Regions from separate parts of the Pradoshia sp. Z3_51 genome, predicted to be linked through region 1. Evidence: riboswitches for the same ligand, from Rfam matches in the RefSeq annotation. Region 1 holds a riboswitch; each other region holds the start of a gene.
What was found. Region 1 has a riboswitch for cobalamin ahead of AC4BHA_RS01330 (anaerobic ribonucleoside triphosphate reductase). Riboswitches for the same ligand answer to the same signal wherever they lie in the genome.
Positions count from the first base shown of each region.

Region 2: linked by a shared signal. The riboswitch ahead of AC4BHA_RS12590 (ABC transporter substrate-binding protein) and the one ahead of AC4BHA_RS01330 (anaerobic ribonucleoside triphosphate reductase) in region 1 are both predicted to bind cobalamin.
Region 3: linked by a shared signal. The riboswitch ahead of AC4BHA_RS06690 (ABC transporter substrate-binding protein) and the one ahead of AC4BHA_RS01330 (anaerobic ribonucleoside triphosphate reductase) in region 1 are both predicted to bind cobalamin.
Region 4: linked by a shared signal. The riboswitch ahead of AC4BHA_RS09215 (FecCD family ABC transporter permease) and the one ahead of AC4BHA_RS01330 (anaerobic ribonucleoside triphosphate reductase) in region 1 are both predicted to bind cobalamin.

Region 1 is NZ_JBZAJC010000001.1:293,558-301,793, reverse strand. It holds gene AC4BHA_RS01350 (DNA topoisomerase III) at 1-2,144, shown strand, start outside; gene AC4BHA_RS01345 (manganese-dependent inorganic pyrophosphatase) at 2,235-3,161, shown strand; gene AC4BHA_RS01340 (YueI family protein) at 3,541-3,996, shown strand; gene AC4BHA_RS01335 (DEAD/DEAH box helicase) at 4,162-6,402, shown strand; cobalamin riboswitch at 6,489-6,670, shown strand; gene AC4BHA_RS01330 (anaerobic ribonucleoside triphosphate reductase) at 6,803-8,236, shown strand, end outside.
Region 2 is NZ_JBZAJC010000006.1:16,896-25,131, reverse strand. It holds gene AC4BHA_RS12625 (ABC transporter permease) at 1-957, shown strand; gene AC4BHA_RS12620 (iron chelate uptake ABC transporter family permease subunit) at 944-1,900, shown strand; gene AC4BHA_RS12615 (iron ABC transporter ATP-binding protein) at 1,897-2,661, shown strand; gene AC4BHA_RS12610 (siderophore ABC transporter substrate-binding protein) at 3,035-4,069, shown strand; gene AC4BHA_RS12605 (antibiotic biosynthesis monooxygenase family protein) at 4,131-4,463, shown strand; gene AC4BHA_RS12600 (polysaccharide deacetylase family protein) at 4,570-5,259, opposite strand; gene AC4BHA_RS12595 (DUF6509 family protein) at 5,410-5,712, shown strand; cobalamin riboswitch at 5,739-5,932, shown strand; gene AC4BHA_RS12590 (ABC transporter substrate-binding protein) at 6,043-7,008, shown strand; gene AC4BHA_RS12585 (TetR/AcrR family transcriptional regulator) at 7,161-7,772, shown strand; gene AC4BHA_RS12580 (acyl-CoA dehydrogenase family protein) at 7,802-8,236, shown strand, end outside.
Region 3 is NZ_JBZAJC010000002.1:624,756-632,991, forward strand. It holds gene AC4BHA_RS06650 (YebC/PmpR family DNA-binding transcriptional regulator) at 1-226, shown strand, start outside; gene AC4BHA_RS06655 (ChaB family protein) at 335-535, shown strand; gene AC4BHA_RS06660 (hypothetical protein) at 564-872, opposite strand; gene AC4BHA_RS06665 (C40 family peptidase) at 1,043-1,819, opposite strand; gene AC4BHA_RS06670 (acylphosphatase) at 1,965-2,231, opposite strand; gene AC4BHA_RS06675 (histidine phosphatase family protein) at 2,496-3,035, shown strand; gene murG (undecaprenyldiphospho-muramoylpentapeptide beta-N-acetylglucosaminyltransferase) at 3,166-4,233, shown strand; gene AC4BHA_RS06685 (amidase) at 4,328-5,824, shown strand; cobalamin riboswitch at 5,969-6,148, shown strand; gene AC4BHA_RS06690 (ABC transporter substrate-binding protein) at 6,340-7,311, shown strand; gene AC4BHA_RS06695 (FecCD family ABC transporter permease) at 7,313-8,236, shown strand, end outside.
Region 4 is NZ_JBZAJC010000003.1:431,795-440,030, forward strand. It holds gene mnmL (tRNA modification radical SAM protein MnmL/YtqA) at 81-1,055, shown strand; gene mnmM (tRNA 5-(aminomethyl)-2-thiouridylate-methyltransferase MnmM) at 1,045-1,611, shown strand; gene AC4BHA_RS09210 (ABC transporter ATP-binding protein) at 1,653-2,444, opposite strand; gene AC4BHA_RS09215 (FecCD family ABC transporter permease) at 2,438-3,490, opposite strand; cobalamin riboswitch at 3,669-3,814, opposite strand; gene AC4BHA_RS09220 (LLM class flavin-dependent oxidoreductase) at 3,863-4,864, opposite strand; gene AC4BHA_RS09225 (tetraprenyl-beta-curcumene synthase family protein) at 4,892-5,974, opposite strand; gene AC4BHA_RS09230 (alpha/beta hydrolase) at 5,997-6,800, opposite strand; gene AC4BHA_RS09235 (gamma carbonic anhydrase) at 6,911-7,441, shown strand; gene AC4BHA_RS09240 (C39 family peptidase) at 7,545-8,236, shown strand, end outside.

The DNA of each region.
Region 1 (8,236 bases):
AGAAACCGGATCAAGGAGTTACACTGGCATCTCCATTCTCTTTCAAAAAAAGGGACGGGTATTTAGAGATTGCTCCTAATGAAGTATTTCCGGAAGGGGCATTATGTTCATGGGCCATCGGACATTTAACCGAATTATCCTCACCGGAGAAATATAAACCGGAGTGGAAAAGATGGGCTATTGCCACATTGCCAATAATCCCTGATAAATTTACATATGAAGTAACAAAATCAAAAACGAAGCAATTTAACATTATCAAGCAATTATTGAAGCGACCAGATGTCGAATCAATTATTCATGCAGGTGATGCTGGGAGGGAGGGTGAATTAATCGTACGCAATATTATTGCCGTGAGCGGCGTTCGTAAACCGATGAAGCGTTTATGGATCTCTTCTTTAACGAAAAAATCCATATTAGAAGGATTTAACAGCCTCCGTGACAGCCAGGAAACCATACCTCTCTATCATGAAGCCTATACAAGATCGTGTGCAGATTGGCTTGTTGGCATGAATGCATCAAGAGCCTATTCCTTGCTGCTTAAACAAAAAGGGATGAATGATGTATTCTCTGCAGGAAGAGTACAGACACCTACACTAGCTTTAATAGTGAAACGGGAATTGGAGATTGAAAAATTTGAATCTAAGCCATTTTGGGAAGTCATTGCTACGTTTGATATAAATGGGCAGACTTATGAAGGAAAATGGGAAAAGGATCAGGAGTCCAGACTGGATAAGCAGGAGATGGCTCAAAATATTGCAGCTTTTTGTAAAAATAAAGATGCGAAAATTATAGAAATGAAGACGGAGCGTAAAGAATTCCAGCCGCCCTTATTATTTAATTTATCGGCCTTACAGGCAACCGCCAATAAAATGTATAAGTACTCACCAAAACAAACGCTGGATATCACGCAAAAACTGTATCAAAAGGGAATTGTCTCTTATCCGCGGAGTGATTCAAACTACGTGACTAAAGGAGAGGCGGAAACATTCCCGGAGATCCTATCGAAACTTGCTCAGTTCGAGGAATATAAATCATTCATACCCGTTCCAAACGAATCCATTATCAATAACTCTAGGTTTGTTAATGAAAAGAAAGTATCGGATCACTATGCGATTATTCCTACTGAACAGGTGACGAATCCAGCCAAGCTTTCAGGAGAAGAAAGGAATATCTATGATTTAATTGTGCGTCGTTTGATTGCTGCTCACTATGAATCAGCCATATTTGACTATACAACCCTCATAACATTAGTTGATGGAAGAGCAGAGTTCATTTCAAAAGGAAAGCAGCAAATACGAGAAGGCTGGCGACAAATTATTTTCCAGCAAGAAAAGGATGAAGATACCATCCTTCCGAATGTCCAAAAAGATGATGAAGGTAAAGTGAAAAGCGTTAAAGTAAAAGAAGGAAAAACGCAACCGCCTAAACGATATACCGAGGGACAATTAATTACGTTAATGAAAACGGCCGGTAAGCATCTTGATAATGAAGAACTCGAAAAAGTGCTAATGAAATCAGAAGGACTGGGAACGGAAGCAACAAGAGCGGGAATTATTACGATGCTGAAGGATAGAAAATATATAGATGTTAAAAAGAATCAAGTATTTGCGACTGATAAAGCGAAAGTGTTGATCAGAGCGATAGGCGACGAGATATTGGCTTCACCTGAAATGACAGCTAAATGGGAGCAGCGCTTGGCCGAAATCGGGCAAGGGAAAGCATCAGCTGCTCAATTTATGGAGCAGACAAAGAAATTAACGGGGAAGATTATTGAGGATGCTGTAAAAGGCTTTGAAACCTGGGATTTTACAGGATTAAAGGTTGAAACGATTGAACGTACCTCTTCTAAGTTTACAACAGGGAAAAAGGTAGGCGCCTGTCCGCTGTGTAAAGGGGATATAGTCGATAAGGGTGAATTTTATGGATGTGCGAATTATAAGCAAAACCAGTGTAAATTTACATTTTCGAAAAAAATCCTTGGAAAAAAGATTTCCCAAACCAATATGCAGAAATTATTAAAAGATGGGAAAACCAATGTCATAAAAGGGTTTAAAAAAGGAGAAAAATCATTTGACGCGGCGATTGAATGGAAGGACGGTAAAATTAATTTCCTGTTTTCAAATGAAATTGCTCCAAAAACTTAAAAATTTTTGTGCATTCAGGTATAATGGTCGAAGAAGTTTCCATTTGCGCTGGTAAATGGAGTACATATTATATTAAGGGAGTTTTTGTAAATGAGTAAAGTATTGATTTTTGGACATAAAAATCCAGATACTGACACAATTTGTTCAGCAATCGCTTATGCTGAATTAAAAAAAGAGTTGGGTGTTGAAGCAGAACCGATTCGACTTGGTGCGATTAATGGTGAAACACAATATGCACTTGATACATTTAAAGTGGCAGCTCCCCGTTTGGTTGAGAAGGTTGCGGAAGAAACACAGGAAGTTATTCTTGTAGACCACAATGAAAGACAGCAAAGTGCGGATGATATCGATCAGGTTCGAGTATTAGAGGTTATTGATCACCACCGTATTGCAAATTTCGAAACAGCTGATCCATTGTATTACCGTGCTGAGCCGGTTGGATGTACAGCAACCATTTTAAATAAGCTATACAAAGAAAACGGAATTCAAATCAAAAAAGAAGTAGCTGGCTTAATGTTATCCGCTATTATTTCTGATTCTTTATTATTTAAATCTCCAACTTGCACGGAGCAAGATGTTGCTGCTGCAAAAGAATTGGCTGAAATAGCTGGTGTTGATGCAGAAGAATACGGATTGGAAATGTTAAAAGCTGGAGCAGATTTAAGCAAGAAAACTATTGCAGAATTAATTTCTTTGGATGCTAAAGAGTTCTCCATGGGCACATCAAAAGTGGAAATTGCACAAGTGAATGCAGTTGATACAAACGATGTAATGGCGAAGCAAGCTGAACTCGAAGCAGCTATGCAGGCAGCTATTAATGAAAAGGGTCTGGATTTATTTCTATTAGTTGTAACAGATATCCTAACAAATGATTCTGTTGCCCTTGCTATTGGTGATAAAGCTGCAGCTGTTGAAAAAGCTTTCCATGTAACATTGGTAAATAATACAGCTGTTCTAAAAGGGGTTGTTTCCCGTAAGAAACAGGTAGTTCCAGCATTAACAGAAGCATTATCGTAAATTTTACTTGCAAAATTTCTGGCATGATGTTATATTAATATATGCGATGAGCTGAATTGTGTAAGTCGAGCACATACCTTATGGTACACACTATGTGGAGTGTGGTGACTCGCCTCAATTTTTTCGAACAAGGCACCTGTTTTTAACAGGTGCCTTTTTATATATTCATATCCAGAGTGTCGATTGGACACATCAATAATGGTACACAAATAGCGAGCTTTAAAATACATAATGCAGGCAGATCAATCAAAAAATAGTAAAGATAATAATCAGGTTTTCCGAATAGGGAATCGTTGAGAAGGCACTTAACCAAACTAATACATAAGCTCAAGTTAAGAACGATTTACATATGTTAATTAGTATTCAAGGAGGAAATAAAATGAATAAGAAAACAGTAGATGATTACTTACAGGAAGGGATACATGGCGTTAAAGAAATAAAGCCTGCTGAACGGAAAGAATTTCTTGGGAGCTTACGTGAACGTGTGGTTGTCGCATTAACACAGGCTCAGGTTTTTCAAAAACAAATCCCACATGGATTTATTGACCTATTGAAAAAAAATAAGGGCGCTAAGCTTTATTTAAATGGCCACATTAATTATTCCCATCTATCGAAATTCGTTAAAGCAGCAGATGAACATGGGATTCAATTTAAAATCGTGACCAATAAAGACTATAATTCACCTAATGGTTTGGTATTGGCCTATGATCATGCAATTAATAACGATAACATTACATTAGAAGAACCGGCACAGGAAGAAACTAATACTGAGGAGACAGAAAAAAAGACAGGTTTTTTTGAATCACTTAAGCAACTCTTTACAAAAAAATCATAAACAAAATGTCATAACTGTGCACCCCTTAATACGAGAAACAATACGGTGTCTGGATGCATGTTTCGGTTAGGTGAGTATGTGCCATCGACTATTCTAGTTTTAGTTTGTATGGTATAGTTATCAAATTAGAGATAATTTAGGTTTATGATTTGAGGGGCACAAAGAATGAATTCAACACAAGAGTATATTGAAGAATGGCAGGAAGCACTTGAAGAAGAGATTCAGTATTTAAAAAAATATGGAAGTACCCGCTATCACCTGATGAATGGCAATAAGATTATGTCAGGTGATTCTTTTACGTACTATTTTGAGTCATCCAGTATTTTGCGTATACCTGTTGGAACGATTGCTAAGCTGGAATGGGGCGGGAGTCGGTTTGATGCCAGAATCCTATCCTCTGAGGGCAATAGTTTGCTTCTGTCTCTTGAACAATCAATAGGTGAATTGATTGAAGAGGCTACGATTTATCATGACCCATGGGAACTTTTAGATCAGCTAATTGAAAGACTGGATGATATCAGGAAAAGTAAGCGGAAAAGAAGTCGGGTTAAACGGATCATGGAGCCTTCCATGCCTGATAAACGAACGGACAAAACAAGTAAAAGCGCGGTACGCGAATTATATGTCAGATCAAAATATAACCCGGTCACATATGTTTGGGGACCGCCTGGTACAGGAAAAACGTATACTTTAGCACGAACGGCAGCCAATAAATATTTTAAAAAGAAACGTATATTAGTTCTCTCTCACAGTAATCAGGCTGTGGATGTCCTGCTTGCCGAAATTACGGCATTTGTTAAACGAGCGGATCGTTTTCATGAAGGAGATATTTTACGTTACGGCTCTCAAACTGGTGAGGGTCTTCTGATGCATGGGGATATATTGCCGACTAAATTATTGGAAAGTCATGATGGACATTTAGTGAAGGAAAGGGATTCGATTAATGAAGAAAAGAAACTGCTAAAAAAAGATCTGTCTCTGTCTTTTAGCGTACGTGACTCGGAGCAGCTTCTTGACCTTGAAAAAAAACTGGGCAGAATCTTAGAGAAAATAAGGCAAAAAGAAATTCATTTAGTCAAAAATGCCTTCATTGTTGGGACTACCTTGGCGAAAGCAGCAATGGACCCGAGTATTTTTGAACAAGAGTATGATCTAGTTATCATTGATGAAGCCAGTATGGCCTTTATCCCGCAAATTGCCTTTGCCGGCGCACTTGCCAAGCGTTGTATTATTTGTGGGGATTTTAAGCAATTACCTCCTATTGCGGTTTCGAGGGGAGAGCTTGTAGACCGCTGGCTGAAGGAGGACATCTTCCATCGTGCCGGTGTTGCTGATATTGCACGTGGGGGAAAACTTCATACTCATTTGTTTTTATTAAAGGAACAGAGGAGAATGCATCCGGATATCTCCGCTTTTACGAACCAATATGTTTATAATTCACTGGTTGGCGATCATCCAAGTGTTCATATAAATAAAAAAGATATCGTTTCAAAGACACCTTTTGTAGATCGTGCTTCCGTACTGTTAAATACGAGCTTCACAGGGGAACACTGCTTTACGGGCACTTCCTCTGGTTCTAGAATGAATTTGATGAATCTATTGTTATCCTTTCAGGTCATTCATGAAGCCTACAGCAATGGGAGTAAATCAATCGGTTATGCAACCCCTTATCGTGCGCAGGCACAATTGATGGAAACATTAATTAAAGATCTATATGAGGAAGAGAACGGCCTGCATGATATATTGGCTGCCACTGTCCATCGTTTCCAGGGAAGTGAACGGGAAGTAATGGTATTTGATAGTGTAGATAGTTATCCGCAAAATCGGGCAGGGATGCTTTTAACGGGCAGGGAAAGTGAACGGCTGTTAAATGTTGCAATTACCAGAACAAAAGGGAAACTGATTCATGTCAGCGATGTGGAGTTTATAGAATCAAAAGTTTCGCATACAAAAACTCTTCATCAGCTCGTTCAATATCAAATGAAACGGAATCAAATGGTCAATATGGATCAAATAGGCAAATGGATTGCCAACCATCATCCAAAATTACAATGGATTTATGCAAGAAATTTGGAAGGGTTCTATCAGGATTTAAAAAAAGCCCAATCTTCCATTATCCTTTCCTTGCCAAATTCCAGTGTGTTATCATCGGATTTTGTTCAAAGAGTGAAGACGAGGAACTCAAGAACAAGACTGATGATGTATTCTCCAGATTCCCATTCCTATTTGGATCCGGATATCCATCTTCAGAATGGGCCAAGCTTCACATTTGTCATCCTTGACCAAAAAGTATTGTGGTTGGGGGTTCCTCTTGAAGCCAATAAACGTGTTCATCCGCCATACATTGGAATTCGATTGGAATCCGAAGCATTTATCAATCAATTTCTCCAGCAATTGCCTAAATAAATTGTCGGAATTTTAGTTGCTATTTTCACATATAAGATTTATAATTCTATATGTTGTTATCATTTTATATCTAAAATACTATATATTGATTTTAACGTGTTTAAGGTGTCGTATTACGACTTAATAGGGAATCCGGTTAAAATCCGGAACTGTACCCGCAACTGTAAATGCTGATGAAATAAGTAAACCACTGTAGAGAAATCTATGGGAAGGACTTAGAGTAAAGCGAAGCATGAGTCAGGAGACCTGCCTTTTTCACTGGTTTGCCTTTATCGGGAGCAATGAGGGTGGAACGGATGAAATAGCAATATTGAACAGTTCAATCTTGTTATTATTTCTTTTCCCATTGCTTATTTTAGGCAATGGGATTTTTTGCGTGGAGGGAAATATTATGAAGCCAATGGTTACTGAAAAGAGTAAATTGACAGAAACTCCAGTAGACGAATTATTAAAATCATTTGAAGAAATAGTTCATCTGAATAATTTGGAGTTGATCAATGAAAATGCCAATATGAATGCCTCCTCTCCAATGGGACAAATGGGCAAGTTTGCGAGTGAAAGTGCTCGCTATTATGCAAAGGAGAATTTACTTTCTGATGAAGCAAGACATGCGATTGATGAAAATCTCCTTTATTCGCATGATTTGGATTTTTATGCTACTGGTACTACAACTTGCTGCCAAATTCCGTTGGGGAATCTTCTTGAGAAAGGCTTTAATACGGGTCACGGTACCATGAGACCACCGCAGGATATTGGCAGTGCAATGGCGCTTGCTTCCATCATTATACAGGCTAATCAAAATATGCAGCATGGCGGCCAATCGTTTCCGATGTTTGATGCGGACCTAGCCCCCTATGTAAAGAAAACATTTAAAAAACATGTGAAACGTTTGAAGCAATATCCTTGTGAATGGAATGAGGTGTTGCTTCATCAAACAGCATGGAAGGAAACGGAGCGTTCCGTTTATCAGGCATGTGAAGCATTTATCCATAACTGTAATTCCATGCATTCACGCGGAGGCGGACAAGTTCCATTTGTATCCGTGAATTATGGAACGGATACAACAAAAGAGGGCAGAATGCTTGTTAGAAATCTTTTATTAGCTACAAAAGCAGGTTTAGGTAATGGGGAAACTCCCATATTTCCAATCCAGATTTTCAAAGTGAAAACTGGTATTAATTTTGACGAGTCTGATCCAAACTATGACCTTTATCAATTAGCACTTGAAACAACTGCGGAAAGGCTGTTTCCGAATTTTAGTTTTATAGATAGTTCCTTTAATTATCAGTATTATGATGGAACACATCATTCCGAGGTTGCGTATATGGGATGCCGCACAAGGGTTATGGGAAATCGTCATGGGATAGAAAACAGCATAGGCCGAGGCAATTTATCCTTTACGTCTATTAACCTCGTAAAACTGGCGCTGCAATCTAATTCGATTGAACAATTTTACGTAAAACTAAATGAAATTTGTAATATTGCCATCAGGCAGTTATTTGATCGGTATGAATATCAGGCAAAAAAGAAAGTGAGCCATTTTTCATTTTTATATACACAAGGTGTTTGGAGAGGCAGTAAAAAGGCGAAGGAAGAACAATTAGTAGGCGAGCTGTTAAAACAGGGGACCCTATCAATTGGCTTTATCGGTTTAGCGGAATGTGTTAAAGCCTTGACTGGCTATCATCATGGGGAGAATGAGGAAGCATACGACTTGGCTTATGAAATTGTATCATTTATGAGAAAGAAAGCAGATAACGCGGCAGAAGAGTTTAATATGAACTTTTCCTTAATCGCTACCCCTGCAGAGGGTCTGAGCGGAAAATTTGTCAAA
Region 2 (8,236 bases), on a different contig from region 1:
ATGAGACTATGGATGTTAGTATTAGTAACTATTATCCTATCCTTTATTTCGCTATTTATAGGGGCTATTGATATTAAACCGAGTGATTTACTAGATTTAGATTCAGACAAGACGCAAATCTTCTTGATGAGTCGATTACCACGGTTAATGGCCATTATTTTAGCTGGTGCAGGAATGGGAATTGCGGGCTTAATTATGCAAAGCTTAAGCCGAAACAAGTTTGTATCACCGACAACGGCTGGTACGCTAGATGCAGCAAAACTAGGTGTCATTGTCTCTATGGTGTTTTTTACTAATATGTCCTATATGGGGCAAATACTATTTAGTTTTGCATTCGCATTAATTGGTACATTTATTTTTATGAATTTACTTGAGCGCATTAAATTCAAAGATGTCATATTCGTCCCTCTTATCGGAATTATGTACGGTAATATCATCGGGGCGATTTCAACATTCATTGGATATGAAGCGGATGTTCTGCAAAATGTAGATACGTTTTTCTTGGGGAGTTTTACCTTGATCGTTTCAGGACGCTATGAACTGTTGTATGTAGCGGTTCCAGCAATTATCATTGCTTATCTATATGCAAATAAATTCACAGTAGCTGGTATGGGTGAGGATTTTGCGAAAAACCTGGGTTTAAGTTATCGTACAGTGTTAAACATTGGTCTAGTTATCGTAGCGGTAATTTCTACAACAGTCATTTTAACGGTAGGGATTATTCCGTTTTTAGGGTTGATTGTACCAAATCTGGTTTCCCTTTATCTGGGCGATAATTTACGTAAAACAATCCCTCATACAATATTCATGGGGGCGGCATTCTTATTGGCATGTGATATTCTAAGCCGATTGATTGTCCATCCATATGAGATACCTGTAAATACTACAGTTGCAGTAATTGGCAGTGCGATCTTCTTAATTATGTTGTTTAGGGGGAAAGCATATGCGAAAAAATAGTGTAAAGCTAATTATTTTAGCTGTTATTGCAATTGGATGTATGGCTTTATTTGCTTTCTATAATATTCAGGGCGGTTTTAGTTACGCCTTTCCAAAGCGTATTGAGCGCATAGTTGCTATGGTTATTACCGGAACGGCAATTGCGTATGCAAGTGTTATATTCCAAACCATTACACATAACCGTTTATTAACACCATCTGTTATGGGGATCGACTCGATGTATGAAGTCGTTCAAACTGTCATTTATTTTACGGCAGGGTCGGCTTCAATCTTCGTTGTAAGCCGTTACTTAAACTTTAGTGTAGCAATCATTGCGATGGTAGTATTCGCATTGATTTTGTATCGTTTTTTATTCAGGGCAGATAAATATCCAATTTTTCTTCTATTATTAGCAGGTATGATACTTGGAACATTACTCGGAAGTCTGGTAACGTTCATGCAAGTTCTAATTGATCCTGTGGAATATGAAAGTTTGCAAGCTCGCTTGTTTGCCAGCTTTATGAACGTGAAGACGGAATTACTGAGCATTGCTATTGTTATTTTATGTACCGCCTTTATATATGGCTATCGGTTATTACGTGATTTAGATGTTGTATCACTAGGTCGAGATAACGCGATTAATCTTGGTGTCGCCTATGATAAAATCGTGCTGAAAGTGCTGATTCTATCGTCTATTTTAATCGCTACTTCTACCGCACTGGTTGGACCTGTAACATTTTTAGGATTAATTGTGGCGAATTTAGCCTATCAATATTTGGCTACATATAAGCATTCGATATTAATCATTGGGGCAAGCTTGATCAGTATTATTGCGCTTGTCGGAGGACAATTTCTTGTTCAGCATGTTTTCCATTTGAATACAACGATTAGTGTCGTTATTAACTTTGTCGGTGGGATTTACTTTATTTACTTATTACTAAGGGAAAGTAGGAAAGCAGGATGATTGATATTAAAGGGCTTTCTAAAAGCTTTGGGAAAAAATCTGTTATTGAAAATGTAACATTGCAAATCCAACCAAGAGCTATCACTTCTTTTATTGGTCCAAATGGCGCTGGTAAATCAACGTTATTATCAATGGTGAGCCGTCTCTTAGATGCTGATACAGGTGAAGTATTTTTAGATCAAACTGACGTTAAGAAAATGAAATCAGATGCTTTTGCAAAGCGGGTGGCTATTTTAAGGCAGACCAATCACTTGAATATTCGTTTAACCGTACGCGAGCTTGTTTCTTTTGGACGCTATCCATATTCAAAAGGGCGGCTGAATGCAGATGATGAACGAATTGTAGACCAAGCACTGGAGTATTTAAATTTAACAGATATGCAGGATAAGCTGTTGGATGAGTTATCAGGCGGTCAAAAACAACGTGCCTTTATTTCAATGGTTATTGCACAAGATACGGATTATATTTTATTAGATGAGCCATTAAACAATCTGGATATGAAACACTCTGTGCAAATTATGAAAATACTGCGCAAGCTGGTAGATGAGTTAGGGAAAACGGTTGTAATTGTCTTGCATGATATCAACTTTGCTTCTGTATACTCTGATCGCATAGTGGCGTTAAAGGATGGGCGTCTGATAAAGGACGGTCCAGCGCATGAGATTATTAACTCAGAATCCTTGCGTGATGTATATGACATGCATATTCCTGTACAAGAGCAAGATGGATGTCGTATATGTGTATACTTTAATTCACATTAGATTCTAAAATAGATTCTGGCCTTATATTTTTGGAACAATTGACAGCAGCAAAATCTTGTTCAAGTTAAGGGTCATACACTTAAGTTTCCATGAGGACTCTAAAATAGATTTTATTTTGGAGTCTTTTTTTTGTTAAGTATTTCTTTCGATAAGGATTTTTTATCTGATATTTAACTTTTTAAGGGGAGAAAATCACGAGAAGAATACGTAGTCATCTATGTCTAATTCTCGTTGGATCAGATGAAATAATAAAATTATTATCAAACACTTCAAAAGTGTTGACATATTTTGTGATTCTCATTTAGAATGAGAATGTCGATTGAAAATGATAATCGTTTTCAATTGAAGTACATATTTAGGGGGAGAACGAAGAATGAAGAAGTGGAAAATTTTAACTGCTATGGCGGCGTTAACATTAGCGCTGACAGCTTGTAATACAGGCGATGAGTCAACAACAGGGGACTCTTCTGAGACAAAACAAACAGAAGAAAAAGGAACTACTGAAAGTTCTAAATTCCCAATGACAGTATCTTCCTTAACCGATTCTCGTGAAGACGAAGAAGGTAAAACAACTACTTTTGAAGAAGTAAAATTAGATAAAATGCCAGAACGCATTGTAGCTCTTGATTATGGCTTTTTAGATACACTTGATGCATTAGGTGTTGAAGGAATCGTAGGCGTAGCTGCTGGTGGCGGTAAAGGAAATATGCCAGCGCATTTAAAAGAAAAATATGTTGCTGAGGGTGTTGCCGATGTTGGTACACTAAAGCAAATCGATTTTGAAGCAGTAGCAGCTGCTGAGCCGGATGTTATTTTCATCTCTGGTCGTCAAACACCATTTTATGAACAATTAAAAGAAATCACACCTAACGTTATTTTCATTGGTTCTGACAATGATAATTACATAGAGGCTGTATATGAAACAGTTGATTTAGCAGCTCAAATCTTTGATAAAGAAGAAAAAGGCAAAGAATTGAAAGCTTCATTACAAGAAAAAGTTGATGCAGTAAAAGAAAAAGCTGCTGGTTATGAAAATGCATTGGTAGCGATGTACAATGACAAGAAAATCTCCGGTTTCGACAATGGTGAAGATTCACGTTTCGCATATGTATATAATGACTTTGGCTTCAAGCCAGCAACAACTGATATCGAAGCATCTTCCCACGGTTCTGATTTCTCTTATGAGTCAATCCTTTCTGTTGATCCAGAAGTATTGTTAATTATCGACCGTACTGCTTCTGATGTAGAAACAATTAAAAAAGATATTGAAAATGATATTATCAAAAAAACTAGTGCTTACAAAGAAGGCAAAATTGTCTACTTAGACGGTGTTAACTGGTACTTCTCAAGTAACGGTGTAACGACTGAAGCAGAAAAATTAGATGAAATCTTAAATGAATTAAAATAATCTTCATAACAAGGAGCATGTCTCAAGTGGGGCATGCTCCTTTAATAAGGAGCGATTAGGTATGTTTGTTCAAATTCGTAAATGGATAGTGACAGAGGGCAATTCAGGCAAGGTATTGGAACGCTTCAAAAAGAAGCCAGATCAAGGTCCGTCGTTAATTGAGCAGCGTGAAGGCTTTATAAGTCGGGAGTTGTTAGTGAAAAAAACAACGCGTGGGGAAGAAGAAGTTGTCATGATTATCCGCTGGGAATCAGAGGAAGCATGGAAAGCATGGGAAAAGAGTCCTGAGCATATCGCTGGTCATAAAGCGAAAATCAAGGAGCACGGAGGTAAGCCTCCAAAGCCGGAATACGTAATCAATATGGAACATGGCAATTACATTGTAGTCGAATAAAAAAACAAAACGCCCCTAAATAAGGGCGTTTGTTTTATAATGTAAACCTTATTTCAAGTTAGAAAAGAAGCGTTACAGAATGATGGCCAGCAATTGTTTATCATTTTTAAAATTCAAAAGTTGGTGTGGACTCATCCATTATTTTAAAGGTGTATCCTTTATGTTTCAGACGGCGAATGATTTCCGGAAGCCCATCCACGATTGTTGTATTGCCGTTAAAATCATGCAGGAGGATATAGAGATTTTCTTTTTCACCTACCCCTTGCATAATTAATTTAAGTAATTTTTTTTCTGGAATTGGAGGATTTAATCCATCGTTAGCATCGCAGTTCCAATCATAATATTTATATCCTCTTTTTATTACCTCAGTCTTTAATTGATCCATTAAATCAGTCCCGGCATATTGTTTTGCGACATAGTTATTGGAGCCGCCGGGGAATCGTAGGATTTTCGGGCTTACGCCTACTTCCCTTTCCAAAAATTCTTCCAGTTGAGTAATGTCTTTAAAAAAAGTATCCTTGGATCGATAGATTTTGGAATAATTATGAGAATAGGAATGCAGTCCAAGAGCGTGTCCATTTTTTACGATATCTTTATATAAATACATATGTCCCGGGCTGGCTGTTCCCGTTACAAAAAAGGTTGCCTTAACATCCTGAACTTTGAGGATATCGAGGATTTCCTGTGTGATGTTTGAGGGACCATCATCAAAACTGAGGTAGGCTGTCTTTGCAAATGTTTCAGATGGAATAAGAAGCTGGATAATGAGCAATGTGAGAACAGATAGAGTACGCATAATAAACTCCTATGGATTAAGTGATTTTAATATAGTTTTTGATTCTTGTTAAAAAATATTCCTAAACGGAGTTGAATAATTGGGTAAAATGTTTAATAAAGAGATTGAACATGTATAATAGACATAAGCATTTTAGAAAGGTTGATAAAGATGATCGAGATACAAAGTTATACAGTTGAGAAACTGGAAGACCCGTTTGGTATCCTTTCTGGAGAAAGGTTCGAATATGTACTGGAGATTTCCGTTCCCGAGGAAGATGAACTATATACCGATAAGGGTCTTCTGTTGCGTGTTATATATGTAATGGATGAAAATCAGGACCAAATTTCAAAATATGAGTTTATAGAAAGTGAAACACAAAGTATTTTGGATTTTGAGCTTGAGGAAGATGAATTATCGATGGTTTTACAATTTTGCAGGGAACATACTGATGTTGAATATGAAGAAGAATGAAGATAGCTGATTATATAAAAAATATAAATATTGAATAGTGTAAGAGTGCCTTATTTATTAGGATAATAGGGAAACCGGTGCAAATCCGGTGCAGCCCCCGCTACTGTATACGCGGATGAAATGATTTGTAAACCACCGGCTCTTTGTTTAGAGCATGGGAAGGTAAATCAGAGTAAATTGATGCGTCAGCCAGGAGACCTGCTCTTTCTTTTGTATGTACTATTTTTCGGAGGGAAAAGTAGGCGTCCAATCCTGTTATTATAATGTGGATTTTCGCCTTAGCTTTTTTCGAGCTAAGGCTTTTTTATTATGTTGGAAAGGGGAATAACTATGCTAAAAAAGCAAAACTATTTATTTTTATTTATGCTAATGCTTACGCTATCTATGTTAATGTTTGGGTGTTCGTCAACTGAAGATGACTCAAACCAGAAGAAAGAGGTTTCTGAATCAACGTCCACAGCCTTTCCTGTTGAGGTAAGGGATGGATCCGGAGAAAGCATCAAGATTGAGGAAAAGCCGGACACGATCGTATCCTTGCTGCCAAGCAATACTGAAACGGCCTATGCACTAGGTCTTGGAGAGAAAATCATTGGTGTATCAGATTATTGTAATTTTCCTACAGAAGCTGCTGACAAACCTAAGGTCGGCGGGTTAGAAATCAATATTGAAAAAGTGTTGGAATTAAATCCGGATCTTTTATTGCTTTCTGCCAGTCATTTTAATAATGCTAAGGATACCATTAAACAATTCCAGACAGCTGGTATTGATGTTATTATCGTACCTGACGCCAATTCGTTTGATGGTGCATATGGAACAATTGAATTGATTGCTAAAGCAACCGGAACATCAGACAAAGCTGATGAAATTATTTCGGATATGAAAAAAGAAGTAGCAGAAATTAAAGAGAAAGCAAGTGCTATAAAAGATAAGAAGAAGGTTTGGATTGAAGTATCTTCCTCACCGGATTTATATACAGCGGCTAACGGAACCTATATAGACGAAATGCTTGATATCATTCAGGCAGAGAATATTGCCGCTGATCAAGAGGGTTGGGTAACAATGAATGAAGAACAAGTCATTGATCGCAATCCTGATGTTATTCTTACTACATATGGCTATTATATTGAAAATCCAGAAGAAAAGGTATATGGAAGAAAAGCTTGGTCCGAGGTACCTGCCGTTCAAAATAAGCAGGTTTATGATGTAGATAATGACACAGTGTCAAGACCGGGACCACGTTTAACAGAAGGCTTGCAATTGATAGCTGAAAAAATCTATCCTGAAATATTTAAATAAACATTTTCATTTAAGAGCCGCCCATTTTACTTTGGGAGGCTCTTTTTTTGTTGAAGAAAATAAATTAAATTTTCTAACAATTTTGTTGAAATTTCCCTTTTGTGTAGGTATGATGATACCAATACGTATTCGTACTCACACATGGGATTGGAATGATAAGAATGTTATATGTAAATGACCTGCCGACCGAAGCAAGAGATAAAATGCTATATGCAGCCCTGCAATTATTCACTACAAGAGGTTACAAGAATACATCAGTTCTGGACATAGTTGAGTATGCACATGTCTCGAAAACAACGTTCTACCAACAATTCGGCAATAAAGAGACTTTGATTGTTGCACTTTGTGAAAGTTTGATTGGAGAAGTTGCAGAAGAGATTAAGCTTGCAGCTTTACGGGAACCACGCATTGGTTATAAAGCATATGCCGGAATTCTTCGCTATTTGGAAATTTGCTTTTCCAATAAGGCTGTTGCCAATTTTATTTTACTCGAATCAGTCGGAGTTTCTTTCGAAGTAGAACTGGTCAGACGAGAAGCACTTAAAAGTTTCGCAGATCTTATCTTTTTTTTTGCTTACCAGGAGTTTCCGGAGAATGTGAATGAACAGGAAGTTAGGATCATCTCTCAGGCAATGGTTGGAGCAATCAATGAGGTCGTCATTCAAAAATTCCGGGAACCAAATCACCAAAAGACAGATGTAGAATATCTTGCTAGATTATTAAACCGATTGGTCATGCGCTCATTTAGCAGTCTCTCAAATTAATAAACTATTGATATGAAGGAGGGAGAAAGTTGGTTTCTTTTTTACCAAGTGAGGAAGAAAAGGCATTTGTTGATGTAGCAAAGGATTTTGCAATTAAAAAGATCCGTCCCTATGCCAGGCAAACGGAAAAAAATCAGGGTGTAAGTGAGGACGTGGTCAGAAAGTTGAGTGACCTTGGATTATTAAATTTGGAACTGCCTGAATCATACGGTGGCCTGGAATTGCCGCTCGTTTCCCAGGTACAGATTGTTGAGGCGCTTGCTTATGGTGACCTTGATACTATTCAGGGGCTTCCAGGAGCCGGGGAGGGAGCATCGTTTATTCGACTAAAAGAGGATCATAACGCATTTTCTTTTTATCAAACTCAGTGTGAAACGGGAATTTGCCCAACAGTCGCCTTTGTTTATCCCAATCAACATAAACTCCAAATTAAAAAAATAGACAATGGATACATCATTGATGGA
Region 3 (8,236 bases), on a different contig from region 1:
TGAGGCGGTTATCATCTATGCAGAACCGCATCAATTCCATGCTGTTCAAGAAGCATTGAAAAATGTGGGAATTACAGAATTCACTGTGGCAGAGCTTACCATGCTTGCTCAAAATGATGTAACATTGGATCCAGATGCACAGGCGCAATTTGAAAAAATGATTGATGCAATTGAAGATTTAGAGGATGTTCAGCAAGTTTATCATAATGTTGATCTTGGTGAATAATTTTATTTAATGTCTCTCCGGGGTATTCCTTTGGAGAGACTTTTTGTTTAAAGAAGGGGGATACAAGGTAATAAAATGTTAAAACATTTATTACTGGAGGTTTATCATATGCCCTACAAATCTGTTAGTGAACTCCCAGATTCCGTAAAGGACTCGTTACCGCATCATGCTCAGGAAATATTTAAAGAAGCCTTTAATTCGGCAAGAGAAGAATATGATGAAGAAGAAACAGCTTTTAAAGTAGCCTGGAGTGCGGTGAAAAATAAATACAAGAAAAACGATGATGGCGAATGGGTAGAAAAAGAATAGGCTAATTTAAGAGGAATACTCCTTTCGATTATGGAGTATTCCTTGTTTTTTCATAAAGAATTTTTAAATCATAAAATTTAGGGTGATTTAATAAATGAAGATTATCTGATAAGAGAATTTCTTTTAGGGCATCTTCCTTTGAAATGGGGTAGCCAATGCTTTCTTGTTCAATCCATTGCCTTTGTTCAATAATCAGATAGCTGCCATCTTCCAAGCATGATATTCCTTTATGATAGGATAAGCCATCATTTAGTTGCTCCCAGTAATCTCGTTCAGTTTCTCCTTGAATGGATGCAAATAGTATATGTAATGGGTCATTTCCAAATACTTTAGCCATCTGACAATCTCCTTACATAACCGATTTAAGAATATGATGTCCGAATGATATTCAGCTATACGGCTAATTCCTAATTGTATAAATTTAGATAAATCCTCAAATAATGAGACCATAATTCTTGAGAAAAAATAAAAAATCGGCAAGCCAGATGTGCTCACCGATTAAATATATTATAGGCTTCTTGCGCCTAAGTATTTTGGTTTCCAATAGGATGATGTCATATCAGCCTGTACAACACCGCTGGAGCCAGCGTGGATGAATTTATTGTTTCCAACATAGATTCCCATATGAGAAGCACCGGAAGTATATGTTTCAAAGAATACAAAGTCACCTACAGAAGGTGTGTTTACTTTCTTCATAGTAGAGAAGTAAGTTGCTGTGTTAGTACGTGTAAAGCTTGGGCGTTCTTGTTTAACGATATAGTAAATGAACCCGCTGCAATCGAATCCTGATGGTGTTGTTCCACCCCATTTATAAGGAGTGCCAATTAAACTTTTTGCCGTAGCAACCATGCGCTCAGCTTCTGATTTTGTAACCGTACTGCCTGAAGTGGTACCAGTTGAAGTAGTTGATTTGCTTACAACCAATACTTGTCCAACATAAATGGTGTCGCTTTTTAAATTATTCCAAGATTTTAAGTTTGCAACAGTTGTATTATAGGTATTTGCAATTTTCCATAAAGAATCACCGGATTTTACTGTATATTTCTTTGTAGAAGTGCTTGCAGTCGTATTTTCACCAATATTAAGTGTTTGACCTATGTAAATAGTATCAGACGTTAGGTTGTTTTCCTTTTTGATTGCAGACACAGTAGTATTATATTTAACTGCTAATTTCCATAAAGAATCACCTTTAGAAACTGTGACGGTAGCAGCAGAAGCAGCACCAGCAAAAATAGAAGACGCCAGGACAGCGGTAGCAGTAATAGATAAAACTTTATTCTTCATGTTGACCCCCACTAAACTTAGTAAAATTTTAAAGTACTAGCCTAGTGTAGTAGATTCGACAAAAAATTACTAGGTATGTTTCCTAAATGTAACAAAACAGAAAGTTTATTGTAATAAAAGTGAGTTTTCTGTGTTTTGGATAAGTTTACTTAATTGTAAAATTTTTATATTCAGTAGCAACCTGTGTGTTAACCTCTACATGGTTTATTCGACTATATTTTGGGCCTATTCTAATTTTGCCAAGAAAATGATCCAATGCTTCTTCTGTTCCTTGTGCAACAATTTCTACATCACCATTTACTAAATTACGCACCCACCCGTGTATATCATAATCTTTTGCTGTAAGCAGAGTAAAATAGCGAAATCCTACACCTTGAACAATCCCAGAGACAATTATGTGATATTGCTTCATTATTTATCCTCCTATTCTGATATATAGATAGAATCCCAATATCTTTAATCCCAAGCATCTCAAATATTTAGAATTTACATGAGTGTACAAGACTAGGTGCTTCAGCACTACTTGTTTTAAGAATTCATATTTCTATATTTTAATGGTACTTATTTTTTATTTAACTATCAACAATAGGATGACGTACTAACCAAAGCTCTAATGGAATTCCTTATATGGTAGAATATAGTAAATAAAATTTATAGGGAGTAGGAGAGTGTCGTGTTGAAATACATATATTTAGTTCGACATTGTGAGGCTACCGGACAGGGTTCTGAATGTAATTTAACAGAAAAAGGGAAAATACAGGCGAGGGAACTAGCTGATTTTTTTAACTCTATTTCAATAGAGCGTATAGTCTGCAGTCCATATAAAAGGGCAATTGAGTCTTCTGAAGCAATTGCTGAAGAAAAGAATATACAGCTCGAATATGATGATCGTTTAAAGGAACGGATCTTATCTGGACATGATTTACCTGATTGGAAAAATAGATTATACCAATCGTTTTTGGAACGCGATGTTAAATTAGCCGGAGGAGAATCCAGCAATGAGGCTGCTAAAAGAGGTTTTACTGTAATAAAGGAGGCATTGGATAGCGAGAATCTCAATATATTAATCGTAACACATGGTAACTTACTGACTTTAATCCTAAATCATCTGGATGAATCCTTTGGTTACGAAACTTGGTTGGGTCTGACTAATCCCGATGTGTATTGTTTAAAGATAGATGAGGATCAAAGCAATATCACAAGGGTGTGGAAGTAAGTCACTGATGACATCTCCGTTTTTGATTAGCAAGGTGAATAGGAGAGAATAAAATTTAGATTTCATGTCTTAGCATACATATTAATGGTTACTTTCCATGACTCGTTTAAATTTGTCGGAGGTTTATAAAATGAAAAAAAGAATCATTTTAACAGGTGGGGGATCAACTGGGCATGTTGCTGTCAATTTGGCGCTCATTCCCTATTTGATTGAAAGGGATTGGGAGATTTACTATATAGGATCTAAAGAGGGAATTGAAGTCTCTTTGATAAAGGAGTTTGATCGTGTCACTTATTTTCCAATATCCACAGGTAAACTTCGCAGATATATGGATATAAAAAATGTAAAAGACCCTTTTAATATTTTGAAAGGCTTTATGCAATCAAGAAAGATTATTAAGCGATTACAGCCGTCCATAATCTTATCAAAAGGTGGCTTTGTTTCCGTTCCTGTCATTCTTGCTGCGGCGAGTAGAAAAGTACCGATCATTTCGCATGAGTCAGACATTACACCAGGGTTGGCCAATAAGCTATCATTGCCTTTTGTTCAAAAAATTTGTTATACCTTTCCGGAGGCTAAAAATCATATTCCTGCAGAAAAGTCTTTTTTCTTAGGGCCCATCGTAAGAGATGAACTGCGTCAGGGTGACCCATCGATTGGAATGAAAATATGCCAATTTAATACAAGGAAACCTGGATTATTGATCATGGGAGGCAGTCAGGGTTCTGAAGCAGTGAATAAGGCTGTGCGTAAGGACTTGGATCGATTGCTCAAAACCTTTAATGTCATTCATTTATGCGGAAAAGGAAAGGTAGATTCCACCCTACATCGTGATGGATATGCTCAGTTTGAATATATTAACCAAGGCTTGGCAGATATATTGGCTATGACAGCTGTGGCTGTTTCAAGGGCCGGTTCAAATTCTATTTTTGAATTTTTAAGTTTAAAAATTCCAATGGTCTTAATCCCGTTATCAAGGAAAGCCAGCAGAGGCGATCAAATCATGAATGCTGAATCATTTAAAAAGCAGGGTTTTGCCTATGTTATTGAAGAGGATGAGCTTTCGTTAAACACGTTAGCTGATAAGGTAGAAACTATATTTAAAAACAAACAGATGATTATCGATAAAATGAACAATTTTGAGGAAGAAGATGGACTGGAACGCTTGTATGAATTGATTGATACCTATAAAATTTAATGTTGAAATGATAAGTATTATTCTATATACGAAAAAAGCATTAAAACAGAACACTAAACAGGATTTGTAGCCAAAAAGTAGGAGTGTCGGAGCAATGAATCTTAAATGTTATACCCAATATGATGGACTTGGGTTAGCGAAGCTTGTAAAGGAAAAACAAGTATCCGCAATAGAATTAATAGAGGACGCATTTGAACAAATAAATGAACTAAATCCTAAAACAAATGCAGTTGTTCGAACTAGATTCGAAAAGGCAATGATGGAAACTGGAAAGTCTGAATCTATATACGGACCTTTTGCAGGAGTACCTATCTTATTAAAAGACTTATCACAATCTATTAAAGGCGAACCGATTACAGCGGGTTCAAAATTACATGTAAATCGGATTGCTAAACGGGATTCTAATTTTGTGAAAAAAATTCGTGAGGCAGGATTTGTCATTATTGGACAGACGAGTTCTCCGGAGTTTGGTCTGAAAAATATTACTGAGCCAGCTGTATATGGAGCGACACGTAATCCATGGAACCTGCAGCATTCATCGGGTGGATCAAGCGGCGGAGCATCAGCCAGTATAACTTCAGGTATGGTCCCAATTAGCGGTGCCAGTGATGGCGGCGGCTCTATTCGTATACCGGCATCATTCACTGGATTAGTAGGCTTGAAGCCAACAAGGGGAAGGACACCCGTTGGTCCAGGTGTGGGCCGCCAATGGCATGGAGCTGCGGTAGATTTTGCCTTAACCAAAACGGTTCGTGATAGTGCAGCTATGCTGGATGCCTTGCAAATCATTCAGCCGGATACTGCCTTTCAGGTACCTTTATATAATGGGAGCTATTTGAAGGAGCTTTCGAATCCATTGAAGGAAAGGTTTAAAATTGCTTTTTCCACAAAGTCTCCGGTGGGAACACCCGTTAGTGAAGAAGCTGTAGAAGCGGTACATAAGACAGTCAAATGGCTGGAACAGGCAGGGTTCACCGTTGAAGAATGTGATAATGGGGTAGATGGAATCCGCCTTATGGAAAATTACTATATTATGAATAGCGGAGAAATGGCAGCAGATATACTGTCCATTGAGGAAGCCATTGGACGGCCGATTACCGTTAATGATATAGAGATAGTCACATGGGTACTCAGAACTGCCGGGCAGAATGTATCAGCTGTTCAATTTACACGCAGTTTAGCTGAATGGGATACGGCAGCTGCACAAATGGCCAGGTTCAATGAGGATTATGATTTGTATTTGACGCCGGCAACAGCTTTCTCAGCTCCAAAGGTGGGCGAATTGACGCATACGGATGAACAGAGCTTGCAGTTATTGAAAGTAAATGAACTAAAACCCTCTGAACAGTTAGCAATGGTCTATGAAATGTTTAAACCAAGTTTAACGTATACGCCTTTTACACAGTTGGCGAACATCATCGGACAGCCTGCGATTAGCTTGCCTGTTCATATGACAGATTCTGGCTTACCCCTTGGAGTGCAATTGATGGCTCCAAAGGGAAGGGAAGATTGGCTTCTTAAAATAGGAGCGTTGTTAGAGCAATCCGATATATGGGTTGGACAGAAAGGGAATCCATATATTGGATGGTGATAAAAGTGATAGATCGACTAGAAGATGCGTGTAATTCAGTTGGTCAATTAAAACAGTCATTTCACTTGTTTATATTTATGAGAATTCCTATATATCGAAAATATCTTCCGTTTACATTTTCAACATGATATATTAATAATACGAAAATTTAAAACAATCATAAGTGCTCACTATTGTGAGGTAAAAGGGAATCCAGTGTAAATCTGGAACAGCCCCCGCTACTGTAAGAGCTGATGAAATCACGTGACCACCTTTAAATGAGGGAAGGTGTGAGAGTAAAGTGAAGCTCAGAGTCAGGAAACCTGCTTATGAATGTGTATTGCTTACTTTTCGGTGGGAAAAGGGATGGCGAACGTAGAGATGATTGTGTCTTTGCGCTGATTTTGACAGCGTTTTTTTGTCTGTGCATGAATCAAGCCTGTTTTCCTTAACCGGGAAGACAGGCTTTTTTATGTTTAATATTTCAGCGTGAATTCGCTAAATATAATAAATTTTGGAAAAGGGAGAATAGTGAGATGAAAAAGATTGCAAGCTTATCACTTTTGGTGTTCTTATCCGTTTTTGCATTGTTTGCATGCGGAAATGATGAGACAGTAAACAACCAGAAAAATGAAACAAACCAGGAAACTAGCGAGTATCCGAAAACACTGACAGATGGTCGTGGAGAAAAGGTAACAATAAAAGAAAAACCTTCAAGGATTGTTTCAACAACGTTGGCCATTGATGAATATTTATTGCCATTGGCAGAAGAGGAACGGATTGCAGCGGTTACGAAAATGTCGACAGACTCAGGGATTTCGAATGTAGCAGATCTAACAGATGGAATTGATACAAAAATTGAATCAGTTACATCTGAATTGGTGCTGTCACTTCAGCCTGATTTAGTGCTGATTCCTTCCTATGTAGATCCTGAGGTTCTTAAACAAATTGATGCTGCAGACATCACCACCTACCAACTTAAAGATGATTCCTCTATATCAGGTGTATTGGAGGGTCTAATGGAGGTTGGTACCATTGTTGGCGAAGAAGATAAAGCAGAAGAAATCATAGCTGATGTCAAAAAGAGGATGTCAGATTTACAAACGAAAGCAAAAGCACAAACAGATAAAAAACGAGTGGTTTACTGGACACAGCAAAATTCTTCAGTTACTGAGAATACTACAATAGGAGAAATCATCACCTTAGCAGGCGGGATAAATGCCATTACAGAAGCGGGCATTACCGGTGAAGAGTATCCTGATTATCCGAATCTTTCAAAGGAAAAATTAGTTGAGTTAAATCCAGATGTGATTATTACAAGTGATTGGCAGTATGATGGCTCAAAAGCAACATTCGTCGAGGAATGGAAAAAGGATCCGGCTCTTAAAAATGTGAAGGCCTTTAAGAATAATGAAGTGCATGTAATAGACAGTGCAAATTTAACAACGGCATCCCATTTTGTGATTGAGGGAGCAGAAGATATTTATAAAGTTGTTTATGGAGAATAATATGGCTTTTAAACAGTCTAAACAGGTACTTATTTTCATAATCCTGATTTGTTCCTTGCTCGCATCGTTGCTTTTAGCAACGATGTATGGCGGGGTCATCGTTCCATTTACGGAAACTGTGAAAGTATTACTCTCATTGCTTCCGTTTATAGAGTTTGACTATAACCCGATGTATGAAACAATCCTCGTTCAGATTCGCCTGGGGCGGGTTGTTGTAGCTGGATTAGTTGGGGCAGGTCTGGCTATATCGGGAGTTGTGATGCAAAGTGTTTTTCGCAACCCGATGGCTGATCCGGGAATTATTGGTGTATCTTCAGGCGGAGCGTTCGGAGGAGTGCTGGCCATCTATTTTGGTTTGTCAGCTGTCCATTCTCTTTTCGTCCCGTTAATGGGGTTTATCCTGGCTGCCTTGACACTGTTTACAATCTATTTGATTGCGACGAACAATGGAAAAACTTCAGTGTTGACGTTGCTACTGACGGGTATTGCGATTAGTTCATTTTTGTCAGCCAGTACTTCCCTGCTGATCTCTTTTTCGAATGCAGGAGTAATGCAGCAGATTGTCCAATGGATGATGGGAAACTTAAACGGGCGTGATTGGAGTCATGTGCAACTATTGATTGTCCCTGTTTTATTTTCGATTTGTCTCTTTTTGTACTATGCAAACGACTTGGATATCTTTCTGCTGGGTGAAGAACAGGCACAAAATATGGGGATTTCTGTTCAGCGAACCCGTAATCTGTTGTTAATTACTGCTTCATTAGTGACTGGAATGAGTGTTTCATTAACAGGAGCCATCGGATTTGTTGGTTTGATTGTCCCTCATATGATCCGTATGATCATTGGGCCCTCCCATTGGAATTTGCTGTTGGCCAGTGCCCTTGGGGGAGCGAGCTTCTTAATTATAGCTGATTTAATCTCCCGT
Region 4 (8,236 bases), on a different contig from region 1:
ATAATAGTCAATTGGAAAGTATACATCAGCGTGGTAAAATGGAGTTTATGTTCTTGAAATCTAAACAGGGGGTTTTTGTAATGAAACAGGTTAACCCTTTTCAATATGCAAGTGACGACAAACGTTATCATACATGGAATTATCATCTACGCAATCAATTTGGTCACAAAGTATTTAAAGTAGCTCTTGATGGTGGATTTGATTGTCCGAATCGTGATGGCACGGTAGCTTTTGGTGGTTGTACATTTTGCAGTGCCGCTGGATCCGGCGATTTTGCCGGCAATCGTGCTGAAGATTTGCAAAAACAATTTGCCGATATAAAAGCAAAAATGCATCAAAAATGGAAGGACGGCAAGTATATGGCCTATTTCCAGGCTTATACAAATACCCATGCACCAGTCGAGGTGTTACGGGAAAAATTTGAAACTGTCATGAACGAGGAAGGTGTAGTCGGATTATCCATTGCCACTCGTCCAGACTGTCTGCCTGATGATGTTGTAGAATATTTAGCTGAATTAAATGAACGTACTTACCTGTGGGTTGAGCTTGGTCTGCAAACTGTTCACGAGAAAACAGCTAATATCATAAACCGTGCACATGATTATCCAACCTATGTAGAGGGCGTAAACAAACTTCGGAAACACGGTATACGCATTTGCAGCCATATTATTAATGGACTGCCGCTTGAAACTCCAGAAATGATGATGGAGACAGCTAAAGAAGTTGCTAAACTGGATGTACAGGGAATTAAAATTCACCTATTGCATCTCTTAAAGGGCACTCCAATGGTAAAACAATACGAAAAAGGAATGCTGGAATTCCTTTCGTTAGATGAATATGTCAATCTTGTCTGTGATCAGTTGGAGATCCTTCCGCCTGAAATGATTGTCCATCGTATTACCGGTGACGGTCCGATTGATTTGATGGTTGGACCAATGTGGAGCGTTAATAAATGGGAAGTATTAAATGCTATCGATGCTGAATTAAAGCGTCGCAATAGTTATCAAGGTAAATTTTATGTGCCAAGTAAGGATGCTGTCATAAATGAAGCTTGATCGTATCCTTCCCTTCGCAAGACTATTGCTTGAAAAAGCAGTTAAACCTGGTGATATAGCCATTGATTGTACGATGGGCAATGGGCATGACACCGTATTTTTAGCAAATTTAACTGGTCCGGATGGACATGTATACAGCTTCGACATTCAGGAATCTGCCTTGCAAAAAACGGAAGAGAGACTGATGACAAATGAGCTTCAGGAGCGGGTAACACTAATTCACGCAGGTCATGAGCGTTTACAGGAATTTATCCCAACTGGCAAATCTGTTACAGGCGCAATCTTTAATTTAGGCTATTTGCCTGGCGGCGATAAAGAAATTATTACAACCGCTCCTACTACGATTCAGGCTGTAACGTCATTACTCAAAATTATGGAGCCTGAAGGCATCATAGTTCTTGTCATCTATCACGGTCATCCCGGCGGAGACATTGAACGTGACGAATTAATCAAATTCGTTACAGAGCTTCCACAGGATACGGCCCATGTGCTGGAATACCGATTTATGAATCAAAAAAACAATCCGCCATTTATTATCGCTATCGAAAAACGTTAAAAAAGTGTGAGCTTATGGATGCTCACACTTTTTATATATAATCATTTATAGTTCTCAGGGGTAAAAAAGATCTGCGGTGTTCCCGTAATAGGATGAGGGCGACTTACCAAATCTACCTCGTATACAGATGAAAGCAATGTTTCATCATAAAGTAAATCTATTCCACCCTCCGCCACCTTCCTTCCATCCTTAAGCAAAGCACATCTATCTGCATATAAAGCTGCCATGTTTAAATCATGGAGGATGGCGACAATCGTCAGCCCATTTTGAAGCTGGAGCCTCTTTAATAAATTTAACAATTCGATTGTATGCTTTACATCCAGATGATTTGTAGGTTCATCGAGAAACAGGAGCTTTGGCTGCTGGGCCAAAGCCTTTGCTAAAAGGACACGTTGCTTTTCCCCTCCGCTTAATGACGAAAAGTATGTATACTTAAATTTCAGCGTGTTTGTCTGAGCAAGACACTCATCAACAATTGCGTAATCCTCACTACGGTAATGATTAAAAAATCCCTTCTCCTGATAAGGATACCTGCCTAATAGTACGATTTCTTCCACCGTAAAATCTATACCCACCATATGTTCCTGACTTAACACGGCAGCAATTTTAGCCAATTCTCCGGTTTTATAGGATGAGGTCCTTTTCCCATTAATGATTGAAGTCCCTTCTTTATATTCCATTTTTCCCAATATACTTTTAATCAATGTCGTCTTACCGCTTCCATTTGGACCAAGAAGAGCAAAAAATTCTCCGCTCTCAACCTTAATAGAAAAGTCCTGAAGCACTTGCTTATTTTTATGATAGCCTGCACTGAGGCTCTCTACGGTTAACATGTCAAATTCCTTCTTTTTATGCGTTCTTTAATCAGTAAGATTGTAAATACAGGTGCACCGATTAAGGCAGTAATGACACCGATTGGTAATTCCTGCGGGTTGATAATCGTACGTGCAATCAAGTCAGCCAATACGAGATATCCACCTCCAATAATCATGGATAATGGCAGTAAGTGGCGATGATCAGCACCAGCAAGAAGGCGAACAAGATGTGGAATAACCAGTCCAACAAAACCAATAGCTCCTGATACGGCAACTGCTGCACCCGTTAATAGTCCAGCCCCGATAATAATGATTATTTTCTTTCGTTTCACATCGATACCATTATATTGAGCGGATTGATCTCCAAGAGCCATCCCATTTAGTTCACGATAATGATATAAAATTATGGAAGCTCCTATAATAAAAAAGGGAATCAATATACTGACGTGTCCCCAATTTTTCATAGCCACACTGCCCATCAGCCAGTTTAATACCTCCCTCATTTGATCTCCTGAGGATAGCGCAATGATAAGTGAGACCACAGCGCCAATGAATGAATTCATAATTATACCGGCTAAAATAATGGTCTCATTTGCATAGGTAACACTAGCTGCCTTTGTAATACCAAATACAATAAACAAGGTTATAAAACTAAACACGATTGCAACAAGCGGCAATGTGAACTGACCAAAAAGAGCAAATTCGATATTAAAGAATAGAACAATCACTGCCCCAACCGATGCACCGGAAGAAATTCCGATAGTATATGGATCAGCGAGTGGATTTTGCAAAAGCCCCTGAAAGGCAGCACCGGCAAGTGCCAGTGAGGCACCTACAAATAAAGCGATTAATACCCGGGGTAATCGTATATTCCAAATAATCATTTCTATATTTTTTGGACCTGTATAGAAGGATTCCTGGCCGGTCACGTTCTTCAAGAGAATCCCAAGTATATCTTTAAATGACATGTCCACGCTGCCTATAAACAGGCCGAGCAACGCAGCGAGCAGCAAAAACAGGATACTCCCAAAATAAATACCGGTTGTTCTATTTTTATTATTCATAACTTATACTTCAATTCCTCTTTACTCCTGGCGGCGAACCTCGGATTATTCATGCACTTTAAAACAAGATTATAAGCTACAACACATAAAAAATCCTTAGCTCAGGATGATATTGAGCTAAGGATTCACTTTTTCACGCCTGTGAATACAATAAGCCTACTTCTCCCTCCGAAAAATAAGTACTAAAACTCTAAAAGCAGGTTTCCTGGCTTTTACTAAATCAGACTTGTGATTTAGTAAGTACAGTAGCGGGGGCTGCAACGGATTTGAACCGTTTTCCCTTTTACCCTCGTGTACCGAGGCACTTTTAAAGTGATTTATTAGATTTTATTCTTATTCTAATAGATTGATTGACTAATGGCAAATCCACTATTATTTCAACAGTTCTTTGGCAATTAATCTGAAGGAGTTCTCTTTAGCCTCGTATGAATGGGTGATTGTCACAAGCATAATTTCATCTGTAAAGAAGCGTTCACTCAGCTCTCTAATTTTTTCTCCAATCATTTTAGGAGAACCGATAATCATCTTGCTTCTGTTGTAATCAATTCGAGCTTTCTCAAACTGCGATAATGACATTTCATTAATTTCTTTTGGGTGAGGTGTTCCCTCTCTTATAATTCCCTGTGAAAGAAACAGCATCGATAAATCCAGTGAACCAGCCAGATATTCTGCCTCTTCGTCCGATTCTGCACAAACTGTAAATACAGTAACCATACCTGATGGATTCTGTATTAACTCTGTAGGTCGAAATGCTTCATGGTAATGCTTCATATTTTCTTCAGCATATTCACTGTTAATAAACAAAGCAAAATTATAGGGTATACCCTTATGGGCTGCAAGAGCTGCGCTGGATGAACTAGATCCAAGCATCCACAATTCCGGCGGAGATGTAATGGTAGGTGTCGCCGATAACCCATATAGAGGATGCAATTCCGGTATTTGATCATAGAGATACCAGGATAACTCATCTACCTGGTCAGGAAAACGATGCAGTTCTTGTACTCTCCCCTCCTGCAACGCTCGCGTTGCTCTTGGCATCCCTCCAGGAGCCCTGCCTATTCCCAAATCTATTCTTCCTGGAGCTAAACCAGATAATACTCTGAAGTTTTCAGCTACTTTATAAGCACTGTAGTGAGGCAGCATAACACCGCCAGTTCCAACTCTTATTTTATCTGTTTGAGCAGCAATCCATGTAGCCAATATCTCAGGCGAAGATCCTGCCAAGCCTTGACTATCATGATGCTCGCTGACCCAAAATCTTGAGTATCCCCACTCCTCAGCCAATTTTGCCAGTTTGACCGTATTAGCAAGTGCCTGCTCTGAAGGCTCTCCAACAGAGCGCGGTGACTGGTCTAGAATACTTAATTTCACCATTCTGCTCCATCCCCTTAGTATTGAATGCTAGACTCGCCTATTCTTTTTCATTCTCTTAAACGCATGATACAGCTTACTATTCCAATAAAAGAAATACGCTGAACGGCCACCCAGGCTTAACATTTTTTTAGTATATTGCTTAACCGACAACTGGTCTTTCACCTTGGAATCGGCTAGATAAATACCCAATAATCCCTGGTTAATCATGCTGTGGAACTTGCTGTCCGGTATTTTTGTGACATCTAAATTGGCTTTTTCAACAAAATAACAAAGTCTATCAATCAGTTGCTCTTCCGTTTCGTAATAAAAACAGAAATTTAAATCGTCGCCTTGGCGATCCTCCTCCTGATCAATAAAATAGTCCAACATAATATGCAATCCTTGCACATAAGGAAAATAAGATTCATATATGTCTTTCCCCAAATGTTCAGTAAAATTATCACGCACTGCATATGAAACTAAACAAAAGATGCCCAGAGTAGATCCTGCACAAGCACTGAATTCATACCATGACAAACCTTCTGGAAGCTGCTGTTTATTTTCATTGAACCAGGTTTCTAATCTATGTACCCGTTCTTCCCACGTAACATGCTTATGTATTTGTAAATCACAATAAAAGGTGCAAAGCTTTTTCAAAAAAGGCTCGATATGTTGATAATGCACCATATTTGAAAGAACAGATTGACAGGTTTTTACTAACTCGACTAAATACCCGCCATCTTCCTGCTCCTCTCTGAGTTCATAATAATTTCTCGTCAGGGCCTCCGGATTAAGAGCATCCTTCATAGATTGATGCAATAGCGTAAAATCATTAGGATCAAGTGAGGTACTGCGGTCACATAGATTATCAAGATAATCACTGATTGTTTGATACGCAACAATAAATCGAATGACATCATCTTTTTTTTCACCTGCTGCGAGAGCTAATATAGAACCACCCTCGCAATGAAAAGTTTTGTGGGCAATACTGGATAAGGCCTGTGTACGCAGCTCTTCATTAGGGATTTTTTCTGCCTTTGCCTGCCAACTCGCGAGTTCCCGATGAACAACTGGAAATACATTTCTGTATACATTCTTTACTAAGCTGATATCACTAGTGGGTAATTTCATTTGTGTCCCATCTCCTAACCCCTTAAACGATATACCCTATATTGCGCAATCTCGCTTCAATAAAGCTCTTTGCATATAGAAATACATCTTCTCTCTCTGGCTCATTAAATATTTCATGATACAGCTTAGGCCATTCTTTATAATGCTTTTCGGATGCCGGAAAGTAGTTAAACCATTCTCTAACCATAGCCTTGTCCACTATTTTGTCGTCCCCTGCCTGCATAACAAGAACAGGAATATCCGGGAAATCCTCATCAAAATCAAAGGCATCCTTCATAGCTGAAATTAATTCACGATACCATCTGACTGATACACTTGTGATGTAGAGTGAATCGTTCAAATCAAATTCAATAACTTCTGGATTTCTCGTTGCCATTTCAACCGTTAATCCTGAAGGTTTTTTATATGTAGGATAAACAAGATTTAAAACCTTTGACATGGATTCAAGTAATTTTGGAGGATGAATTAATGTTCCAAAGCATGGTGAAGATAGGATAATACCCGCTAAATTATATTCTTTAAGTTGAAGCATGTTAATGATGATGAGTCCTCCCATGCTATGACCCAGCATGAATACAGGCAAACCAAATGTATAAGCCTCGTTCACCCATGAATCAACCTCATCAATATAATCCTCAAATGAATCAATATGCCCTCGATTTGCACGTGAAGTCATTCCCTGACCTGGCAAATCTCCAATAATTACGTGATACCCTTCTGATAGCCATCTTTCAATTAACCATTTATATCTGCCTGAATGCTCCATGGCGCCGTGAACAATCACGATTACACCATAGGCTTTCCCCTCAGCTTCCCACTTTTTCATAGATGAACTCCTCCTGTATGATGTTTAGCTTTATTTTATTTACACTGTACCGCTTTATATGTACACTTTTATTAACTATCTATTTTACAGTAGAAAACGGAGGTTTTGTAATGAAATTATATCAATATATAGATAAAATTCCTTCCATCGATCAAACTGCTTATTTAGCGGATCATGTAGTTATCAGTGGTGATGTCACAATCGGTGAAAATTCAAGTGTTTGGTTTAACACAGTCATTAGAGGTGATGTCGCTCCTGTGATTATCGGTAAAAATGTTAATATTCAAGATAACTCAGTCCTCCATCAAAGTCCCAACAACCCATTAGTACTGGAAGATAATGTAACGATAGGCCATCAAGTCATTCTCCATAGTTGCCATGTGGAGAAAAATGCTTTGATTGGGATGGGCTCCATTATTCTTGACGGAGCTGAAATAGGAGAAGGTGCCTTCATCGGTGCAGGCAGTTTAGTATCTCAAGGTAAAAAAATCCCACCAAACACACTCGCTTTCGGCAGACCTGCTAAAGTAATTCGTGAATTAACAGATGATGATCGTAAAGACATGGAAAGAATAAATAAGGAATACGCAGAAAAAGCACGCTATTATTCAAGTATACAACCTTTAAAAGAGAATAACTAATTATCATTCCTCATTAGGGTATACTCTTTATTGTATACCCATTCCCTTTATTATTTAGCTATAAATGATACACCTTTTTAAAATCAATTTCAGGAGTAGGATTATGAATACTTTCATTTTGATTTTCATGTTATTTAGTATCATTTCAATCATTTTGGTCCTATGGCGTCAATATCAGCCACTATCTATTTTGATTGTTATCTCTTTGATAGGCACTTTCCTGTATACTGGCTGGAAGGTCTATAACTCAAATTACTCCTTTGCTCATCAAATTAATAATATGATTGATAAGTCAGTAAGCTTAACAACTTCTATTACCAAAGATAATCGACTTGCAAAACCTCCTGCCAAAGATAAAGTACTTCTTGATGTGCCGATCGTTAAACAGCAGCCCGAGCTCCCAAGAGGATGTGAAGTAACCAGCCTGGCTATGCTTCTTCAATATTCCGGATTGGATGCTGATAAATTAAAACTTGCCCAGCAAATAAAAAAAAATCCAGCTAAAATAAAAAAAATAAATGGTGAAATCCATTACGGTGATCCTAATGATGGATTTATTGGAGATATGTATTCAACTAATAAACCTGGCCTCGGAGTGTATCATAAGCCTATAAAAAAACTTGCTGAGCATTATATGCCTGGCAAAATAATCGATTTTACCAATGGAGATTTCAACCAAATCAAAAAGTATCTCTCAACCAATCGGCCCGTCTGGGTTATCATAAATACAGCCTATGAAAAACTGGATCCATCCTATTTCCATACTTGGAAAACACCAAATGGGAAAATATCGAT